3 regions of the Endozoicomonas sp. ALB091 genome follow, and region 3 is predicted to be linked to each of the others. Evidence: predicted binding sites of a transcription regulator. Region 3 holds the regulator's gene; each other region holds the start of a gene.
What was found. The regulator PhoB, encoded in region 3, activates phosphate uptake and scavenging genes when phosphate is short. The targets are predictions, from matches to a motif close to TGTCATANNNNTGTCANA.
Positions count from the first base shown of each region.

Region 1: ACO6UX_RS11715 (PstS family phosphate ABC transporter substrate-binding protein) is a predicted target of PhoB. The motif match lies at 4,230-4,247, and genes of this name have one in related genera.
Region 2: ACO6UX_RS07630 (choice-of-anchor I family protein) is a predicted target of PhoB. The motif match lies at 1,760-1,777, and genes of this name have one in related genera.

Region 1 covers NZ_JBLYNQ010000006.1:1,088,918-1,094,807, reverse strand. The annotation lists gene ACO6UX_RS11735 (F-box protein) at 1-800, opposite strand, end outside; gene ACO6UX_RS11730 (F-box/WD repeat-containing protein) at 942-3,110, opposite strand; gene ACO6UX_RS11725 (AbrB/MazE/SpoVT family DNA-binding domain-containing protein) at 3,480-3,728, shown strand; gene ACO6UX_RS11720 (PIN domain-containing protein) at 3,725-4,156, shown strand; gene ACO6UX_RS11715 (PstS family phosphate ABC transporter substrate-binding protein) at 4,377-5,396, shown strand; gene ACO6UX_RS11710 (Na+/H+ antiporter family protein) at 5,476-5,890, opposite strand, start outside.
Region 2 covers NZ_JBLYNQ010000006.1:117,621-123,510, reverse strand. The annotation lists gene ACO6UX_RS07630 (choice-of-anchor I family protein) at 1-1,706, opposite strand, end outside; gene ACO6UX_RS07625 (hypothetical protein) at 2,080-2,682, shown strand; gene ACO6UX_RS07620 (hypothetical protein) at 2,776-2,940, opposite strand; gene ACO6UX_RS07615 (DUF3322 domain-containing protein) at 3,201-4,364, opposite strand; gene ACO6UX_RS07610 (ATP-binding protein) at 4,365-5,890, opposite strand, start outside.
Region 3 covers NZ_JBLYNQ010000001.1:235,599-241,488, reverse strand. The annotation lists gene ACO6UX_RS00980 (SpoVR family protein) at 1-26, shown strand, start outside; gene ACO6UX_RS00975 (H-NS family nucleoid-associated regulatory protein) at 396-836, shown strand; gene phoR (phosphate regulon sensor histidine kinase PhoR) at 950-2,278, opposite strand; gene phoB (phosphate regulon transcriptional regulator PhoB) at 2,394-3,083, opposite strand; gene ubiA (4-hydroxybenzoate octaprenyltransferase) at 3,317-4,222, opposite strand; gene ACO6UX_RS00955 (DUF3050 domain-containing protein) at 4,380-5,186, shown strand; gene ACO6UX_RS00950 (transposase) at 5,190-5,890, opposite strand, start outside.

The sequences.
Region 1 (5,890 bases), on a different contig from region 3:
TAGCCGAAGATTTTTGCGACATGGTATCCATCCCAGGCCAAGACATGATGGCCGCTGGTCATGAAGCTGGTCTCGACGGTGGGGGAAGGAGGGTTGACCCAGGAATGATAGCTGAAACCCGCTTGTTCATTCCATTGGCAGTACGCTGTGAAGCCAAATATTGTCCAGGTATGATTGTTTCTGAAGATCACTAAATGGTCGCCATGGGTGCTAAAGCTGACGGTATTGACATCAGGGTTATTAAGAATGCTCTTTGTCAGAATCGGTTTGAATTGTCGACAGTTAGCCATCAGTTGACCCACCGTGTAAAACAGGACCTGGGGGAAGTATTTCCTTTTTTGTGCTTCACAGGTTTTAAGATCGTCGTCTGTTGTTTGCTTTCCAGGGCATTGGCTACAAAGCTTATCGGCTATCGTTGTATCCATGGTAAATTGTCCCAGCCAGTACTGCAGGTCAGGATCACTGATGTCCCGGGCAATCTCTTTGAACTGGTTTTGCTGGTGTGCTGCCAATGTTGCAAACCACCTTCTGGCCAGCAGATTTGCATTGGTGATTACCTGGTTTAAATACGTACACGTTTTTGCGGTGGCGAGTATCTCCCGGAAAGATAAGTAGCCCAGCAGCTTGAGTATGGGAAGCTGTGGCAAGTTCAGTAATGAGCATTGGTCTTTGGGCACAACCGACATACCGTTACTGCTCCGCGCACTCCCCACACAATGGGGTGCCTCAGGTGTAACTCCCACGCAGTCCTGGCTGCTGACATAACTGCCGCTGGTGTTCACGGTAACGGGAGGTTTCATTGTTAATTGTCATTGTCAGGTGACTGCCAATCAGATGTCTTGGATGGGGTTGCCGGGTAAAAGTTCAAGGCATTCGAATAAACCTGATTAATCTTCCCGTGGGTTCTGTGAATGGGTCGATAGAACGACCTGGCATGTTTCTCAATTCTGACTGTTTGCTTCCGGCTTTTGGTTGCCAGCATGCAGAACAACACCCTGGCCAGTTGCAGCCTGTGGAGTTCCGGGCGGATTGTCCAGAACCATGCCAGCAGCGACAAGACGCCAGATTTTTACGTTTTGCGAGGCACTTACGGTCACCACCTGTCTGCTATCGACACTGAAGAAGGCAGAATTGACCCGGTAGTTATGTTCCAGAATGACCTTAGTCACCCAGCTGCCGTCGGCACAGCGACCAAGGATTACTGCAGTACCATCCTCGCTTGCGGTTACCAGATGGGTACCATCGGCGTTGAAGCGTGCGGTATAGATCGGGCCGTTATGGCTGATAACGGCCTTTGGCAGCCACTTGCCGTTCCCATCGTGACCGTAGATTTTTGCCTGAAATTCGTTACTGGCGTTGCCTGGGGGCCAACAGTAAGCTGCGTGCCAACAGAAAGTGACAATATGGCTGCTATCAGCACTGAAGCTGGCGTCAATGTATGGCCCCTCACGGTTATGGGGAATGATGCCGCTTTTTATCCAGCCTCTGGCGGCGTTATAACTGTATATACTGGCGATGCTATAACCAGCGCCGATGATCGCCGCATGGTTGCTATTGGGACTGAAGACGGCTCTTTTGCCTTTTCTAAATAAGGGAATAGGGCTCTGCATCCAGTTGCCGCGTTTGTCACAGCTGAGGATTTCAAGGTTAGAATCACTCTTGCTAATCATTACATGACAGCCATCGGGGCTGAATTTGGGCCATAGTCGGGTATCATTGGGGAGAATAATTGGGATATTGTCAGTTGTCTCTGTCCAGTCGCTGTTGCTGTCACGACTGAGGATTTTCATGGTTATGCTGTTAGTTTCACGGTCTTTCTGGTTGATGGTAATGACATGGCGACCATCGGGGCTGGCGATAACCCGTATGACCGAGCCTTCCTTGTGAGTGAGGGGTGCACTCTCCAGCCAGCCGCCATCTTTGTTCAGGCTGAGGATTTTTGCGATCTTTGCGTTGATCCCCCGATAACAACTGTACATCAACACATGGCTGCCATCGGGACTGAAGGTGACTGATCGGGCATAGAAGTCACTGGTGACCTCTAATGTCCAGCCACCCTCCTCGTTCCGTCTGTGGATTTTTGTGCACGAGTTTGAGTGGGTCAGTACCCGGCTGCCATCCGGGCTGAAGCGAGCCTTCAAGTGCCGCCTGAAATCGGTAATATCCGCTGCCAGCGTCCAGTGACCAGTGTCGTTCCAGCTGTGGATTCTGGCGCTGCCATCATCACAGATAATGACTGCATGATGACCATCGTAACTTAAATCAGCTGAGCTGATCCTGCCTCCATGGAAAATGTCGAGCTGCTCCGTACAGCTCTTGTCGGCGTTATATGCGAAGATTTTTGCGGTACGTCCTCTACAGGCCAGCACATGATGGCCGTGGGTCTCAAAGTTGGCGAGAGGAAGACCTGTGCAGAGCTCGTCATCGAAGCTAAAACTGGCTTGTTTATGCCATGGGCGGTTCGCTGTGTAGCCAAAGATTGTCCCTCTATGATGGTTTCCCAAGATCATTAAATGGTCGCCATGGGTGTTCAGGCTGATAGTAGCGTCAGGAGCATCATTAATTTTCTTTGCCAGAACCGGTTTGAATTGTCGACAGTCAGCCATCAGTTTACTCACCGTGTAAAACAGTACCTGGGGGAAGTATTTCCTTTTTTGTGTTTCACCGGTTTTACGACCTTCGTCTGTTGTTTGTTCTGCAAGGTATTGGCCGCAAAGTTTACCGACTACCGTTGTATCCGTGGTAAATTGCCCCAGCCAGTGCTGCAGGTCACGATCACTGATGTCACGGGCAATCTCTTTGAACTGGTTCTGTTGGTGCGTTGCCAATTTTGCAAACCACGATCTGGCCAGCAGATGTTCATCGGTGATTATCTGGTTTAAATAAGTACACGTTTTTGCGGTGGCGAGTATCTCCCGGAAAGATAAATAGCCCAACAGCCTGAGCATGGGAGGCTCAGGCAAATACAGTAATGAACATTGGTCTTGGCAGGGCACAACCGACATACCGTTGCTGTTCCACACATAACGGGATACCTCAGGTGTTACTCCGGCGCAGTCCGGGTCATCGCCATAATTGCCGCTGGTGTTTACAGTAACGGGAGGTTCCATTGTGAATTGTGATCTTCAGATGGTTGCCATTCAGATATCTTGGATGGGGTTGCCGGGCAAAAGTTCACAGCAATCGGAATGTTCGTCTGGGAGGCTGACCGAAAACCGCTTTGGCAGTCTAGGAGCCTGTCCGAGAATAGACTGCCCTACTGCGGTTGCGATAAATTGGTCTAAAAATTCCTGCTTCTTCGTCAAATAGCCCCGCTATTCTCCTCAGAATCAGAAATTTTTATCCTCAATTTCTCGCAATCCTCGCTACGGGCGCTATTCTCGGACAGGCTCCTAGCCACAACCTTTCTTGCCCTGTGTACAACCTTTGCCTACGATAGTATTACTATTTCAATATAGTAATACAGAAAGAGGTGTGACGTGCATAAATTAACGACCAAAAGACAAGTGACTATTCCTCAAAGTATCTGCCAAAAGCTCGGGCTAAAACCAGGCGACTTTATACAGGTTTTCGAGCGCGATGGTGTGGCACATTTGGTAAAGATGACCTCCGACGACCTTTCTGGCACCATCAAATTACCTGGTGATACCCATCAACACATAACGCGAGAGGACACCAGGAAGGCCATCAAAAACAAAACCGCCAGAAAATTCGCGGGCGAATCATGATTGCTGTTGATACAAATGTGCTGTTGCGTTATCTGATAGCGCCAGTCGATGCCCGTAACCCGCCCTGGCAAGCGAGAGTGGCGGCTGAAACCATTAATTCTGCTGACTCCGTTTACCTCTCAGACATTGTCCTGGCCGAAACCGAGTGGGTGCTGGAAACCGTCTTTGAATTAACCAAAGCAGAAATACACTCCGTTCTCAAACAGCTCGCCAGTAACACCCGGTTCATTTTTGAAGACTGGAGTGCCCTGCAGAGCGCGCTTATGGATTACAGCGAAACTCCAAAAGTGGATTTCTCTGATTGTCTGATTGCCCGACGTGCCACCAGCAAAGGCTCCCAAACGCTCTACAGCTTTGAAAGCCGCAAAAAGCTGGGGGCTTTATCCATCGTCACCACGCTGGTAAAGGAGCAAGTTGGGAGTGACTGATGAACGCCTCCTGCTCCCCGTAAAGCCACCCTTTAAAAATGAAAGACCCGGCCACGGTTTGCTTCCTTTTTCTTTTCACAGAATTGTCATATTCAAGCTCTATATTTGATTCCCGGAAGTCAAGCAAGGAGGCTCACGCCTCAGATCAACCTTTGATAGCCCTTAAAGATGAGAAGGCGCTGTTATTCGAACAGGGCGCGTAAATCCTGGAGAGCAAATGATGAAAATAACAACACACGTAACGGCATTTAAGCGAGTCCTGGCTGTGTCTGCTACCGCAGCGCTGGCGTTGGCCAGTGGTGCTGCCATGGCCAGCCAGCTGGATCCATCCCTGCCAAAGTACAGTAAGTCCAGTGGCGTGTCCGGTAACCTGTCCTCCGTGGGTTCAGACACGCTGGCAAATCTGATGACGCTCTGGGCCGAAGATTTCAAGCGCATTTATCCCAATGTGAATGTTCAGATTCAGGCGGCGGGTTCTTCTACTGCACCTCCCGCTCTGACCGAAAGTACCTCAAACTTCGGCCCCATGAGCCGGAAAATGAAGGACAAGGAGCTGGAAGCATTTGAGAAAAGGCATGGTTACAAGCCAACGGCGATTCCTGTGGCGATTGATGCGCTGGCGGTCTTTGTTAACAAAGATAATCCCATCAAAGGCCTGACCATGGCCGAAGTGGATGCGATTTTCTCGTCAACCCGCAAGTGTGGCGCAGACAGTGAAGTGAAGACCTGGGGTGATATTGGCCTGAGTGGATCCTGGCAGAACCGCTCTGTGCAGCTGTATGGACGTAACTCGGTATCCGGCACTTATGGCTACTTCAAGAAGAAGGCCCTGTGTAAGGGGGATTTTAAAAACAGTGTGAATGAGCAGCCAGGTTCCGCCTCGGTGGTTCAGTCGGTTTCTGCATCGCTGAACGGTATTGGCTATTCTGGTATTGGTTACAAAACCTCCAGTGTGAGAACCGTTGCACTGGCGAAGAAAGAAGGCCAGTCCTTTGTCGAGGCGACGCCGCTGAATGCGGTTGATGGCAGCTATCCTCTGTCACGTTTTCTGTACGTGTATGTGAACAAGCAGCCTAACAAGCCACTGTCTCCCCTTGAGCGCGAATTTGTTAAGTTGCTGCTCTCGAAACAGGGGCAGGAAGTGGTTGTGAAGGATGGCTATATCCCACTGCCAGGCAAGGTGGTTGATAAATACCTGGCTAAGCTCGGACTGGATAATACGACGATTGCCAGCAAGTAATGTGATTGCTGAGTGGAGATAAAGCCACTGTCTTCAGTGGCTTTATTTTTTGGTTAGCCCTTCAAAGGATACGCATTAATTACAGAATCATTGCCGCGATCCAGGCAAACAGGATCATGGGAATGTTGTAGTGCATAAACGTTGGAATAACGGTGTCACGGATATGGTCGTGCTGGCCATCCACATCCAGCCCGGCGGTTGGGCCAATGGTGGAGTCGGAGGCTGGAGAGCCTGCATCACCCAGCGCGCCGGATGCACCAACAAGCGCTGCGGTTGCCAGAGGTGAAAAGCCGAGGGCCAGCGCCAGTGGGACATAGAGCGTGGCAATAATGGGAATGGTTGAGAAGGAAGAACCAATGCCCATGGTGATCATCAATCCAACAAGCAGCATCAGCAATGCGGCCAGTGCCTTGCTGCCATAAACCAGCTCTTCAACCATGGCCACCAGGGCAGGAATATCCCCGGTTGTCCTGAGTACTTCGGCAAAGCCAGAG
Region 2 (5,890 bases), on a different contig from region 3:
AAGATTTCATAGACAAGGGTTGATCCAGAAACCTCATGGCCAATGATCAGCAAAGGCTTGCCAGTGGGACTGTCCGCTTCTGCCACAAAGACCATACCCTCCGGTGAAAGGTCACCAGCCAGTTCAGGCTGCTCGGCCACATTCACGGAAAAGTCCCGGTTATGGATATAGCGGACATATTCAGGTGATTCCGGACTGGTGATGTCGTACATAAACAGGCCGCCGGTACGCTCAAGACCAACAAACGCATAGTGTCTTCCATTGATTTCACCAATGGCCAGGGCTTCAGGCTCCGGACCTTTGTCATCACTGCGGTTATCGCCTTTGGTTTCATCGTCATTGTTATTGAAGTCAGACTTCAGTATTTCTGCCGTGATGCGCTCGAAATCATCGCCAGAGTCAAACACCAGATTTCCGGATTCATCCCAGATGGCGAAGGAACGGGTACCGTAAGCATAAAGCTGTTCAAACTCACCATCGTTATCACTGTCTCCCAGAGTGTTGGTGATTTTCAGTTGAGCCATCCCGGCTGAATCTTTTGCTTTGTCGGCATTTGGGTGCTCATCAGCCACCTTCACCTTTTTCACACGGAACTCTTCAGTATAAGCAAGGCAGCCGTCGTCTTCATCAAACTTCAGGCCGCCGGAGTTCAGACAATCTGTTCTGGAAGGGCTGTCATACCAGTAATCACGGGCATCACCTTCGTTGGCAGAAACAACATAGGTTTTGCCATTGGCTTCATAAGAAGCGAGGGTGTCTGGCTGATACATACCGTATACACCCGCCCAGGTTTTCAGATTCACGCCACCATCCCTGTTACTGATATCGGCGGTGTATTTCCCAAAATCTTTGTAGCCCAGGGGGAAGATCTTAACGACTTCAGCTGCTTCAATATCAATGATTGCCTGAGCATTATTTTCCTGCAGGCTGACATAAGCCTTTTTAGAGTCATTGGATACGGTGATGAACTCAGGCTCAAGGTCTTGTGCAACGGTGGCATTTCGGCCAAATACCCGAACTTGCTCGCTTAACTCATTGTGCCTTGGACCGTATTTATTAAACTCAGTAAAGCCAACTTGTCTGACCTCGCCTACGGTACCGTTATCGTTGATCTGGATAATGCTGATGGAACCCTCAGGATCAATTTTGTAATCTTCAGAAGGCTCACCTTCATTGGCAACCAGCGCATATTTACCATTTGGGGTAAAGGTCACCATGTCTGGCAGTGCTGAAGTGTGGACATAATCCCGGTAGGTTGCATTACCTTGATCATCGATGTTGAACAGAATAACAACGCCGTTTTCCTGTTTGATGTCAGCTTCAACGGCAACAGCCAGCAGGCCATCATGTAATGACAGGCTGTTTGCAGCACCGAGTTCGATGTCTGGCAGATAGCTTTGAATATCAATGCTGCTTCGTTTGGTCAGGTTTGAATCGGTCAGTGGGTTAGCGAGAGCCTTGCTGGTTAATTGGCTGGCATCCAGAATATCAATCGTTTTTTCTCCGGCATTCACGACAAAAATCGACTGACTGGTTTTATGCCAGCTGACAATTTCTGCTGCACCTTCAAAGAAAGTGCCAGATGCATAGCGACCAACCGGTTGCATATCCGGGTGGGTTACGCTGGCAGATTGCATATCCAAAGTACAGCCTGAAATGATCAGAGCTGCCAGTAATGGAGCGGTTCTGCTGAAAGGGATTTTCATCGGCCTTGCCTGTCATGTCCTGTTTTAGTTGCTGAACAGTTATAACGGGAAATGATGAAAGAAATATGACAGCTAAATCATCACGGTGTACCGAGACAGAGAAACAATCAGAATAGGGCGGTTGATATAGGTCCGCATGATGCGTGCGGGGATCAGGTGCCGCCAATGGCCAGCAGAAACACAAAAGGGTCAACCAACACGTCAAAAAGGGAATTTAAGAATCATGAGGGTCAAAGTCTCATACTGAGCACAACTACAGACCCTGGAGCACAGGATTTACGTCCCGGAGCCAAAATACCCGAACAAGAAAGGCGACCAAACGCAGCTATGATTTTCATGTGACAAAAGAATCATCTGCGAGAGGCCGCCCTCCATGGAAGTATGTCACCCACTGACCATTCCCGCTAGTAATCACTGCCCTGCAATCGAGATGCTGCAACATCGGTTATCTCTTCTTCGCCAGTCATGCCATGAGCTCCACTGGGAGGATTACGAAAATGAACTGCATAACCTCATGGCTCTTGCAGAGCAGGAGATTCTCTCTGAAGACCTCCAAAAACTGGACGTCAATGAACCTTCTATTGAGGTCAAGGGCACCGTTTATCGCAGGGTGGCTCAAAATCATCAAACATACCAATCTGCTGCTGGCTCTGTCCGGGTAAAGCGAACCCTGTATCGATCCGGCTCAGGAAGCAAATGTATAGTCCCCCTGGAACTCCAGGCAGGGATTGTTGAAGGGTTCTGGTTACCCAGGGCGGCAAAGCAAGCGGCATGGATGGTGGCTCAGTTGCCACCAACCGAAGTGGCAAGCCTTCTTGAGTTGCTGGGAAATATGAAACCGTCGGCCAGTACTTTGGCTCGTCTTCCTGCAAAACTCAGTGAACGGTGGGAACAGTATCTTGAACCTTTTGAGTATATGTCTGGCAGACAACTTTCAGGTTCCAGCCAATGCTGCGACGGTAGCGGCCTCTCTTGATGGTGTAATGCTGCCTATGAAGGGCGGAAAGCGTCAGGAAAAACGGGACAAGGGAGCAGCTGAAGGCAAGCTTACCAGAGGCCCTGCGGGTTGTCAGGAAGCCAGTTGTGGGACGCTGTCGCTCTCTTCACTTTTTAAAAAGTGGGTGTCCTTTTTATTGTCACCAATAATTTTGGATAACAGCAGCAGCTCATCTTCAGTTGCCTGATTGAGTACGTCGTAAAGATTTCGATCTTGTCGGGTGAATACTATGCTCATTTGCAAAACTCAAATTTCAAAGCTCAATGCTTCCGTACACTTGCCAGCTCTTAAGTACTGTACTGGTTGGGAATGAAATCTCGAATAATACCTGATAGATGTTATACGGAAAGAGAAGCTGGAGGTTATATATGGTCCGCCCCGCACAAGAGAAACCAGTGTTAAGAAACCATTAAGAAACCAGTGTTAGGTCTTGAAACTTGAATGTGTTCAAAAAGAAAGACCTCACCCTGGATTTTCGCTGCTAATGCTATCACAGGTCAAAGTGCATCCAACAGCCAGCCATAACCAACACGCTCCTGTTCCAGACGCAGGTTTTTTCCGAAGGTATTATCTTTCAGGGCCGCAAACACTGGCGATTCATCCGGGGTAAGCCCCGGCAGTTCACCAGTAAAACGCTTGCTGTCCATCTCCTCTGTACACAGTGCCAAATGCGTTTGCAGGGTGGCTTGGTCCATCAACAAGGAGCGGACTTGCGGAAAATGCTGGCGCAGGCGGGAGAGAATGGCAAAACCGTGGGTGTCAATATCCCCCCAATAGATAATCTCTTTTTCCTTCAGCCAGCCAATGGAAGACAGTGACTGAATACCATAGCCCAGCCCAAAGATGACAATGGCATCCGGTACTGGTGGAAAGGCAAGACCATTGACCTTGTTTTCTGTGATAAACACCTTGCCGGTTCCCGGATCTATAAATTGCGACACCGGAACCGTGATATCCGTCACCGGGCCGGGATGATCCAATAACCGGTATCGCACCAGCGGCTCATCAAACCGTAAACCAAAGCGGCGCTCAAAACCGTTTTCCGCGAGCCCGGCGATGGTCCCATCAAAATCCTCCGGTTCAAGGGCCAGGCTCAGCAACTCCGAGAGAATGCCCTTGTTATTTTCAATAAATTTGCTGTCAACACTTTGGATATCCAACTGGCGGATGTAACGCCCCGGTTTTGGATTCAGCTGAAAATATCGGCAGACCTTCAGCAACCGGGGCCAGCTATCAACCAGCTCCAGGGCTTTTAACGGTTTATCCAGCAGCCAGGGCATTAACTCTGGCAGCTGTCGTCTGGTTGTGCCCGCCAGTTCATCAAACTGGCGAAAGGCTTTGATCTTGCCGATAAAACCCAGCCAGTCTTCCCGGTGTTCAAACACAATGCGCTGGGGCAGGCGCTGGGTACCGAGCTGCTGATGGTTGATGCTGCGATAATCCAGCCGATAACCACTGCCTTTTACCGCCTTGCTATTGCTGTGTAACAGGGCTATCCAGTCCCGCACTTTGGCAAACTCCTGGCTGAGCACTTTGCCGGAAGGTTTGCGAAACGTAATTTCCAGCGGAAACAGGGATTCTCCCTGCAACACACTTCTCAAAAACGCCCCGGAACTCCAGGGGCGCAGGGATTTTTTTTGCAGTTCGGTGAGGGTAATCATTTAGCTAATGGCTTCTGCCCGGTTCTGGCTTATGGTTTCCTTAAGCAGACGCTCCTGCTCCTGCTGTTTCTCCTGTCGGTATTGTTCAATGGTCAGGTTCCGGAGCATAGAGTGGTTCCCGCCCTGGTTATGAACAAAGTGGACAGAGTTCACATAATCTTCAATCACATGAATCTTCTGCAGGGGGGTGACAATCAATAATTGCAGATTCAACCGGCGAAACAGCTCCAGCCCGTAGCGGGCGGACTCGTCAGAACCCCGGCCAAAGGCTTCGTCGATCATAACAAAGCGGAAAGAGCGGGAATGGTTTTCGCCCCACTCCAGACCCAGCTGGTAGGCCAGTGCTGCCGCCAGGATGGTGTAGGCCAGTTTCTCCTTTTGCCCTCCGGATTTGCCACCGGCATCGGAATAGAACTCTTTTTCCGAGTCATCTTCTCGATAGCGTTCCGAGGCATTGAACAGGAACCAGTTGCGCACATCGGTCACTTTGCGGGTCCAGCGTTTGTCCAGTTCGCTCTGGCCTTCCCGGCCATTAAATCGTTCGACAATGGTTTTCACCTGCAGGAACTTGTTTTCCGCATAGGCATCATCGCTGTTATCGGCGGTCAGTGTATCGCCGAGGCAGTTTCTCAGGTCGATTTTGAACTGGTTGATCTCCGGGTCCCGGTGATTGTCCGCCACCAGTCGTATATAGGTGCCGTCGCTGTAGTCAATAGCGGCCAGAGAGCGGTTAATGGTGGCGATTTTATCCCGAATGGTTTGTTGCTGATGATCCAGCCAGTTCTGGAACATGGCCATGTTGTGGATGGTGCCTTCATTAAGCATCTGTTTAAACCGTTGCTCATGGCGGGGCAGGTCTTCCCCTTGCAGGGTTTCCAGCATGGCGGTGAATTCCGCAACTGAGCCCATGGAGGCGTCCACTTCACGGGTTTCCTGGGGATAGGCGTTTTTATAGTCCGCCATCTGCCCGGTAATCCGGGCCGCCAGTTCCCGGGACTTTTTCTCCCGGCTATCCAGGCGATGCTGCAGCCAGCTGCGCATGGTGGATTGGGAGCTGTCGCAGTTTTCAATGGTGATCTTTTTGTCCCCCAGGGCTTCATGTTCCATTTCGGCAAGCGTGGGAAAGCATGACTCCCGGGCGGTTTCCGGAAGCTCTGAAAGCTGTTGTTCAGAAAACTTCAGCAGTTTGTGATCCTGTTTCAGCTTCTCTGCAGCGGTACCGGACTCCCTGGTCAGTTTACGCTCCTGTTCCTCTTTTTCACGAGTAGCTGCTTCACAACGTTCCAGGCGTTCGCGCAAGGTGCGAAGAATGTCGGAGCCTGTTTCAAGCTGCTGCTTTTCCTGTTCCAGGCTGTTGATTTGAATGGCCAGGGGCTGCCAGTTGATTTCGGCAAAATCCGCGTATTTCAGCAGCAGCTTCAGATCTAACTGCCGCTGGTTCAGCTGGTTGATCTGCTGGTTAAACCGCATCTCAGCGCTGGCGGATTTCTGAATGTCGGCTTCCAGCTGTTTACGGGTGGCTTCCA
Region 3 (5,890 bases):
GCAGTGAGAATAAGAAACGCAAATAAACGTCGATTGATTGCTGGTACGCTTACGGTAAATATTAAGTAACTATCCATTAATTTTTGAACCACAAAGGACACAAAGAGCACAAAGGAAAAGAAAAGCTCTTCTTCGTGCTCTTTGTGTCCTTTGTGGTTCCCATTCAACATGATCCATATCGGAGTTATACAACTTATTCCTTTTGATCAAAAAAACAACCTGCCTGATTTTGGATTAATAAACTGACAGTTTTTACTATCAGTGATTCACATTATTTTTAAAATTTATATAATGGTACTTCCATCTAAAAAAATCTTGCTGTATAAAGTTCATCGAATTGAACATCTTTATTCCTAAGTAGGAAGTTCTATCAAGACCAAGGAGTCGTAGAGTAAATGAATATTTTTGAAGAAGTTCTGCATCGCCTCAGCAGCAAAACCCGTATTCGCTCACTGTTTAAAGATGTACACGCGGAAGATCTGGAGCGCATCATTTCCCGTCTGAACGATGTGCTGACTGAGAAGCAGGAAGCGCGTGCCAAAGACGAAGAGAAGCGTAAGAAGAAGCAGGAAAGCATTGAAGCCATCAAGCAGATTATGGCCGACCGTGGTGTTTCCATGAATGATCTGGGTGTGGGTAATCTGGAACCGGAAGAGACAGTACAGAAGCGTCGCAGAAACATTCAAAAGTACACTTTTGAATACGAGAACGAAGCGGGTGAGCGCATTAAGTGGGAAGGTGCCACTACTGGCCGTCTGCCACGTGATTTCCAGGCGTACCTGGAGCGTACTGGCAAGAAGCGTCTGGACTGCGCTCTGGAACAGATCGAAGAGTAAGTTTTATTCGCTCTGAATAAAAAAGGGTCTTGCAGACCCTTTTTTATTTTCTATTTTGGCAAATACGGCGTTAATATCATCATTTACCGGAAAGATCGTGTTCAACCGGCCTGCTATACGTTGACGACGTTGGCATGCTTGATTCTCGACAGGGGAAAGTGACATATAAAACGACTGCCTTTTCCCGGATGACTACTGATACTGATACGACCTTCATGCCTTAATAACACATGTTTTACAATCGCCAGTCCAAGACCGGTCCCCCCTGTGGCATGACTGCGGCTCTTATCCACCCGATAAAAACGCTCAGTCAGTCTTGGAATATGAACGGGGTCAATGCCAACACCATTGTCCTGAACCATCAGGTGTCCACCTTCCTGATCCTGCCACCACTTCACCTGCACCTTTCCTCCAGACGGGGTATAGCGGATAGCGTTATAAACCAGGTTAGAAAAGGCACTGCGCAGCTCCACGGCATCACCCGTTAATAAGGCATCATCGTCGCATTCAAGTTGTAACTGGTGCTGATTTTCACCGCTCAATGCTTTGGCGTCGTTAACGATACCGGCAAGCAGAGACTTAAGCGTCACTGACTGACTTATTCTTTCCGGTTCCGTCGCTTCAAGCCGTGAAAGTAACAAAAGATCCTCAATCAGTCGCTGCATTCTGGTTGCCTGCTCCTGCATTTGACCAAGGGCACGATTAAAGATGGGCGGTGTATCCGGATTCATTGCTATACCGTCACTCATGGTCTCCAGGTAACCGGAAATCACGGTTAGAGGTGTTCTCAATTCATGGGAAACATTGGCAACAAAATCGGTTCTCATGATTTCAAGCTGATGCAACCGGCTGACATCCCTGACCAATAGAAGTCGATTGCCCTGCCCATAAACGGTAATGGCTATTTGAAGCTGTCGGCTCTCATGCACCGGTGAATCGATCTTAATGGGCTCTTTGCCGTGGCTATTGTTCATATAGCGGGCAAATTTTGGATTTCTGACCAGGTTTGTCAGGAGCTGTCCCTGGTCATCGGGCATTTGCAGGCCCAGTAACTCTCCGGCGGCACGGTTCCACCACTCAAGGGAACCATTCTGGTCGGCCATGACGATTCCGTCGTTTAATGCTGCCGTTGAATCCTGTATGCGTTCTATCACGCTGGCAAGTCGCTGTTTTGAGCGGTTGTGTTTGCGCTGAATTCTATAAATACCGTCAAAGATCTCACCCCATACGCCTGTGCTTTCCGGGGGATCCAGCTCTTTGTGGGCAGCCTTATCAAGCCATATCAGCAATCGGTGCAGTTGCTGGTGGCTCCAGAGAAGGTAGAATAATGTGGCAAGAAAAAGCCCCAGAAAAATCCGGTCCGCCAGCCAGCCGACCAGCAGCCCGATGGCAAGCATTGACACTATTCGACCAGTAAACCAGGATCGGGCAGAGGTGGTCACAGGCAGTTCCGCAGTTTGTTGAGCTTATGGTGATTGATCCTGACCATCATTCTTATGTCATCAGGTGGTGATGAGGAAAACGTCACTGAAGCCATTTTCATTGAATTCCAGCATTCTACGCTTTAGTGGAAAAACGGTAGCCAGTACCTCTGACGGTTTGAATGTAATTCTCATAGCCACTGCCCAGCGCTTTTCTCAGGCGGCGAATATGGACATCCACCGTTCTCTCTTCAACATACACATTGCCACCCCAGACCTGGTCAAGCAACTGCCCACGGGAATAGGCTCGCTCCTGATGAGTCAGGAAGAACTGCAGCAGCCGGTATTCCGTTGGCCCCATTTCGGCCGGGTTGCCATCAATACTGACCCGGTGGCTGACAGGGTCCAGTTCCAGTCCTTTGACGACGATAGCCGACTGTTCGTCCATTCCATGAGTTCTGCGCAGTACGGCCTTAAGTCGGGCAGCGAGCTCGCGGGGGGAGAAAGGCTTGGTGATGTAATCATCCGCACCGGTTTCCAGCCCCTGGATTTTATGGTCTTCTTCCCCTTTGGCGGTCAACATAATGATCGGAATTTCTGCTGTCAGCTGGTCACGCTTAAGTCGTCTGGCCAGTTCGATACCCGAGATATCCGGTAGCATCCAGTCCAGAAGGATCAAATCGGGTCGGTTATCCACCACCAGTGAGTGCGCCTGCTTTGCATCAGCTGCTTCCAGGCACTGATAACCAGCCATTTCCAGCGCCATAGCGACCATTTCCCTGATGGGTGCTTCATCATCCACAATTAGAATTGTTTTGCCAGACATGAGAATACCCCGGGGTTGAATGAGAGAAGATTGCTTTGGTAACCGTTTATCTTTATGACAGGTATTACAGCGAGGGAATGTTACAGAAAAATGACGTTGAGGAAAATTTGATGGACTTTTTGCGGGTTGTCCAACCCATGAGTTACTGTTTTCCCGTCGTTGAAGTGATAAAGGGGAGGTGAAGGTTGAGCGCTTTCGGCTCAACCTTCAAATTCAGGTGTTTCAGTCAGTCATCACAGAGAACAGACCAGACCGAGAAATATGGCGGCACCAACCCAATGATTAGAAAGAAAGGCTTTGAAACAAGGATCCCTTTCACGGTTGCGGGTTAACCATTGCTGGTGGGTAAAACCTGCGGCGGCGGCAACAAGGCTGACATAGAATGGCCAGGCTAATTCCAGCTGTAAACCCAGCATCAGCAGGGCTATCAGGGTAAACGTCTGAAAACAGGCAATAATCAGATTATCCATTTCGCCAAATAAAATGGCGGTGGACTTAATGCCGATCTGCAGATCATCATCTCGGTCCACCATGGCATACTGGGTATCGTAGGCGACAGTCCATAACAGATTGGCGATAAACAACAGCCATGTCTGAGTGGTCAGTGTGTCGGCCTCGGCGGCAAATGCCATGGGGATGGACCAGCCAAATGCGGCACCCAATACCACTTGCGGCAGATACGTGTGTCGTTTGGCAAAAGGGTAGGCTGAGGCGAGTAGCAGGGCGGCAAAGGAGAGATAGATGGTCAGGGCATTGGTGGTCAACACCAGGAGAAAGGCCACGAAAAACAGGCTGGCGGCGTATATCAGGGCTTCTTTCGGGGTTATCTTTCCGGTCACCAACGGACGTTGCCGGGTTCGTTTTACATGACCATCAAAATGTCGGTCAGCATAGTCATTAACAACACAGCCAGCGCTGCGGGTCAGCACCACCCCAAGAATGAAAACCACCAGATTACCAACAGAGGGTATGCCTTCGGCCGCGAGCCAGAGCGCCCAGAGTGTTGGCCATAGCAGTAGATAAATGCCAATGGGGCGATCAAGGCGAGCCAGTTGAATAAAGTCTTTCCAGCGTGGTACGTGCTGATCCAGCAGCTCTGCACATTTATCAGCGCCTGTTATCGATTGTATAAATTTCATCTGCGCCCTTGGAGTTCTGTGTTTTGGAAATATAGTCAGGGCCTTCCAGCCGACACATGTTTTGCCGATAAAAAAATGAGCACAGGCTGCCATGTGTCCAATATCTATGTAGTCTTGTCGGCCTACCAGAGCAAATTGCTTATAGCGGGAGACTATCATGTTTACAGAAGACTTACGCCCTCTTCAAGAACAACTTTTCAATCACTCCATCTACCAGAAAATTAACAGTGTGGAGACGTTGTCGGCCTTTATGGAAGCTCATGTATTTGCTGTATGGGATTTTATGTCGCTGGCGAAAAGATTGCAGCTTGAGTTTACTTCCATGCAGCTACCCTGGGTGCCAGTTACGGATGCCCCGTCTGCCCGCTTCATTAATGAAATTATTCTCTATGAAGAGACGGATAAGGATCTTCATGGCACGCCCATGAGTCATCTGGAAATGTATCTCGCTGCCATGAATGAAGTATCCGCGGATACCAGCAAAATCGAACAGGTAATTTATAGCATCAAGACAGGGGTTCCCTGGCAGCAGGCCCTGGTGGTTGCTGAGGTACCGGAATACATTCAGGCATTTGTTTCGGATACGCTGAAGATCGCCCAGTATGGTTCGTTACCGGAAGTGGCCAGTTATTTTCTTTTCGGCCGTGAAGATGCCATTCCGCAGATGTTTTCTTCCCTGTTGAATCATTGGGAAATCCCCCCGGCGTCCGTTCCTGCCATGACCTACTACCTTGAGAGACATATTGACCTTGATGGGAATGAGCATGGCCCGGCAGCAGAGAACCTGCTGAAACAGTCTATAAATGGGGACAAAACTGCCGAAGCATCGGCCGTTGCCAAGGCGAAAGAGGCTATTTCAGCACGAATAAGATTTTGGGATGGTCTTGAGAAGCAATTGGACAAAGTTACCGCTGGACAGGGGGCTGTTGACAAAGCAGAGCCTATACTACCCGGTTTTATCTGAGACCTATGTACGGGACAAAACCTGAAGCAGGGTCTGAAATCCAATCTGATCATTTTTTGAACCTTCGTTTTTCAAAACCCTGCGGAGCATGTCTATTCCCAGTCTGAACAGAGCTTTGGCTGGCCGCATATGCTTATTCAGAGGGAGTTCTTTCGCTTCACCATAATGCCAGTGACCAGCAATCAAACACCAGGCAAATGTCAATGCAAGCATGCCCATTAGCTTTTCCATGCGGTCTAGATCCGTCATGTGGGTAGACTTAAGATCAAAGCCTCGACTTTTCAGGCAACCAAACAGCGTTTCTATCGACCAACGCTTAAAGTAGTCCTCAATCATGGTGTCTGGTTTCTGGGTTGCCACGACAATTAAAAGCCCCTTGATTGTGCGCCTTGCAGCAATATACAGATAAATACCTGAGACTTTGCGTTTGCTGTGCCAGGTCACTGTCTGGTCAAGCTTTATGTTCCAAAATAATTGTGCGGCTTTGATATTCTTGCCACAGTTACCCAGTACAGTAGTGCTTTCCTTGATTCGCAGTCGACAGACGATGCCCTGATTGTCCAGCCATTTGAACCAGTCACGGCCAATGAATTCACGATCAGCAAGTAGCTCATCTATCTTATCCGCTGGAATCAATTTCAGGGTTCGCTCCATGCAGAGTGTGTATCTGTCGAGATTCAGCCAGTGAAGTATCAGTTTACCCA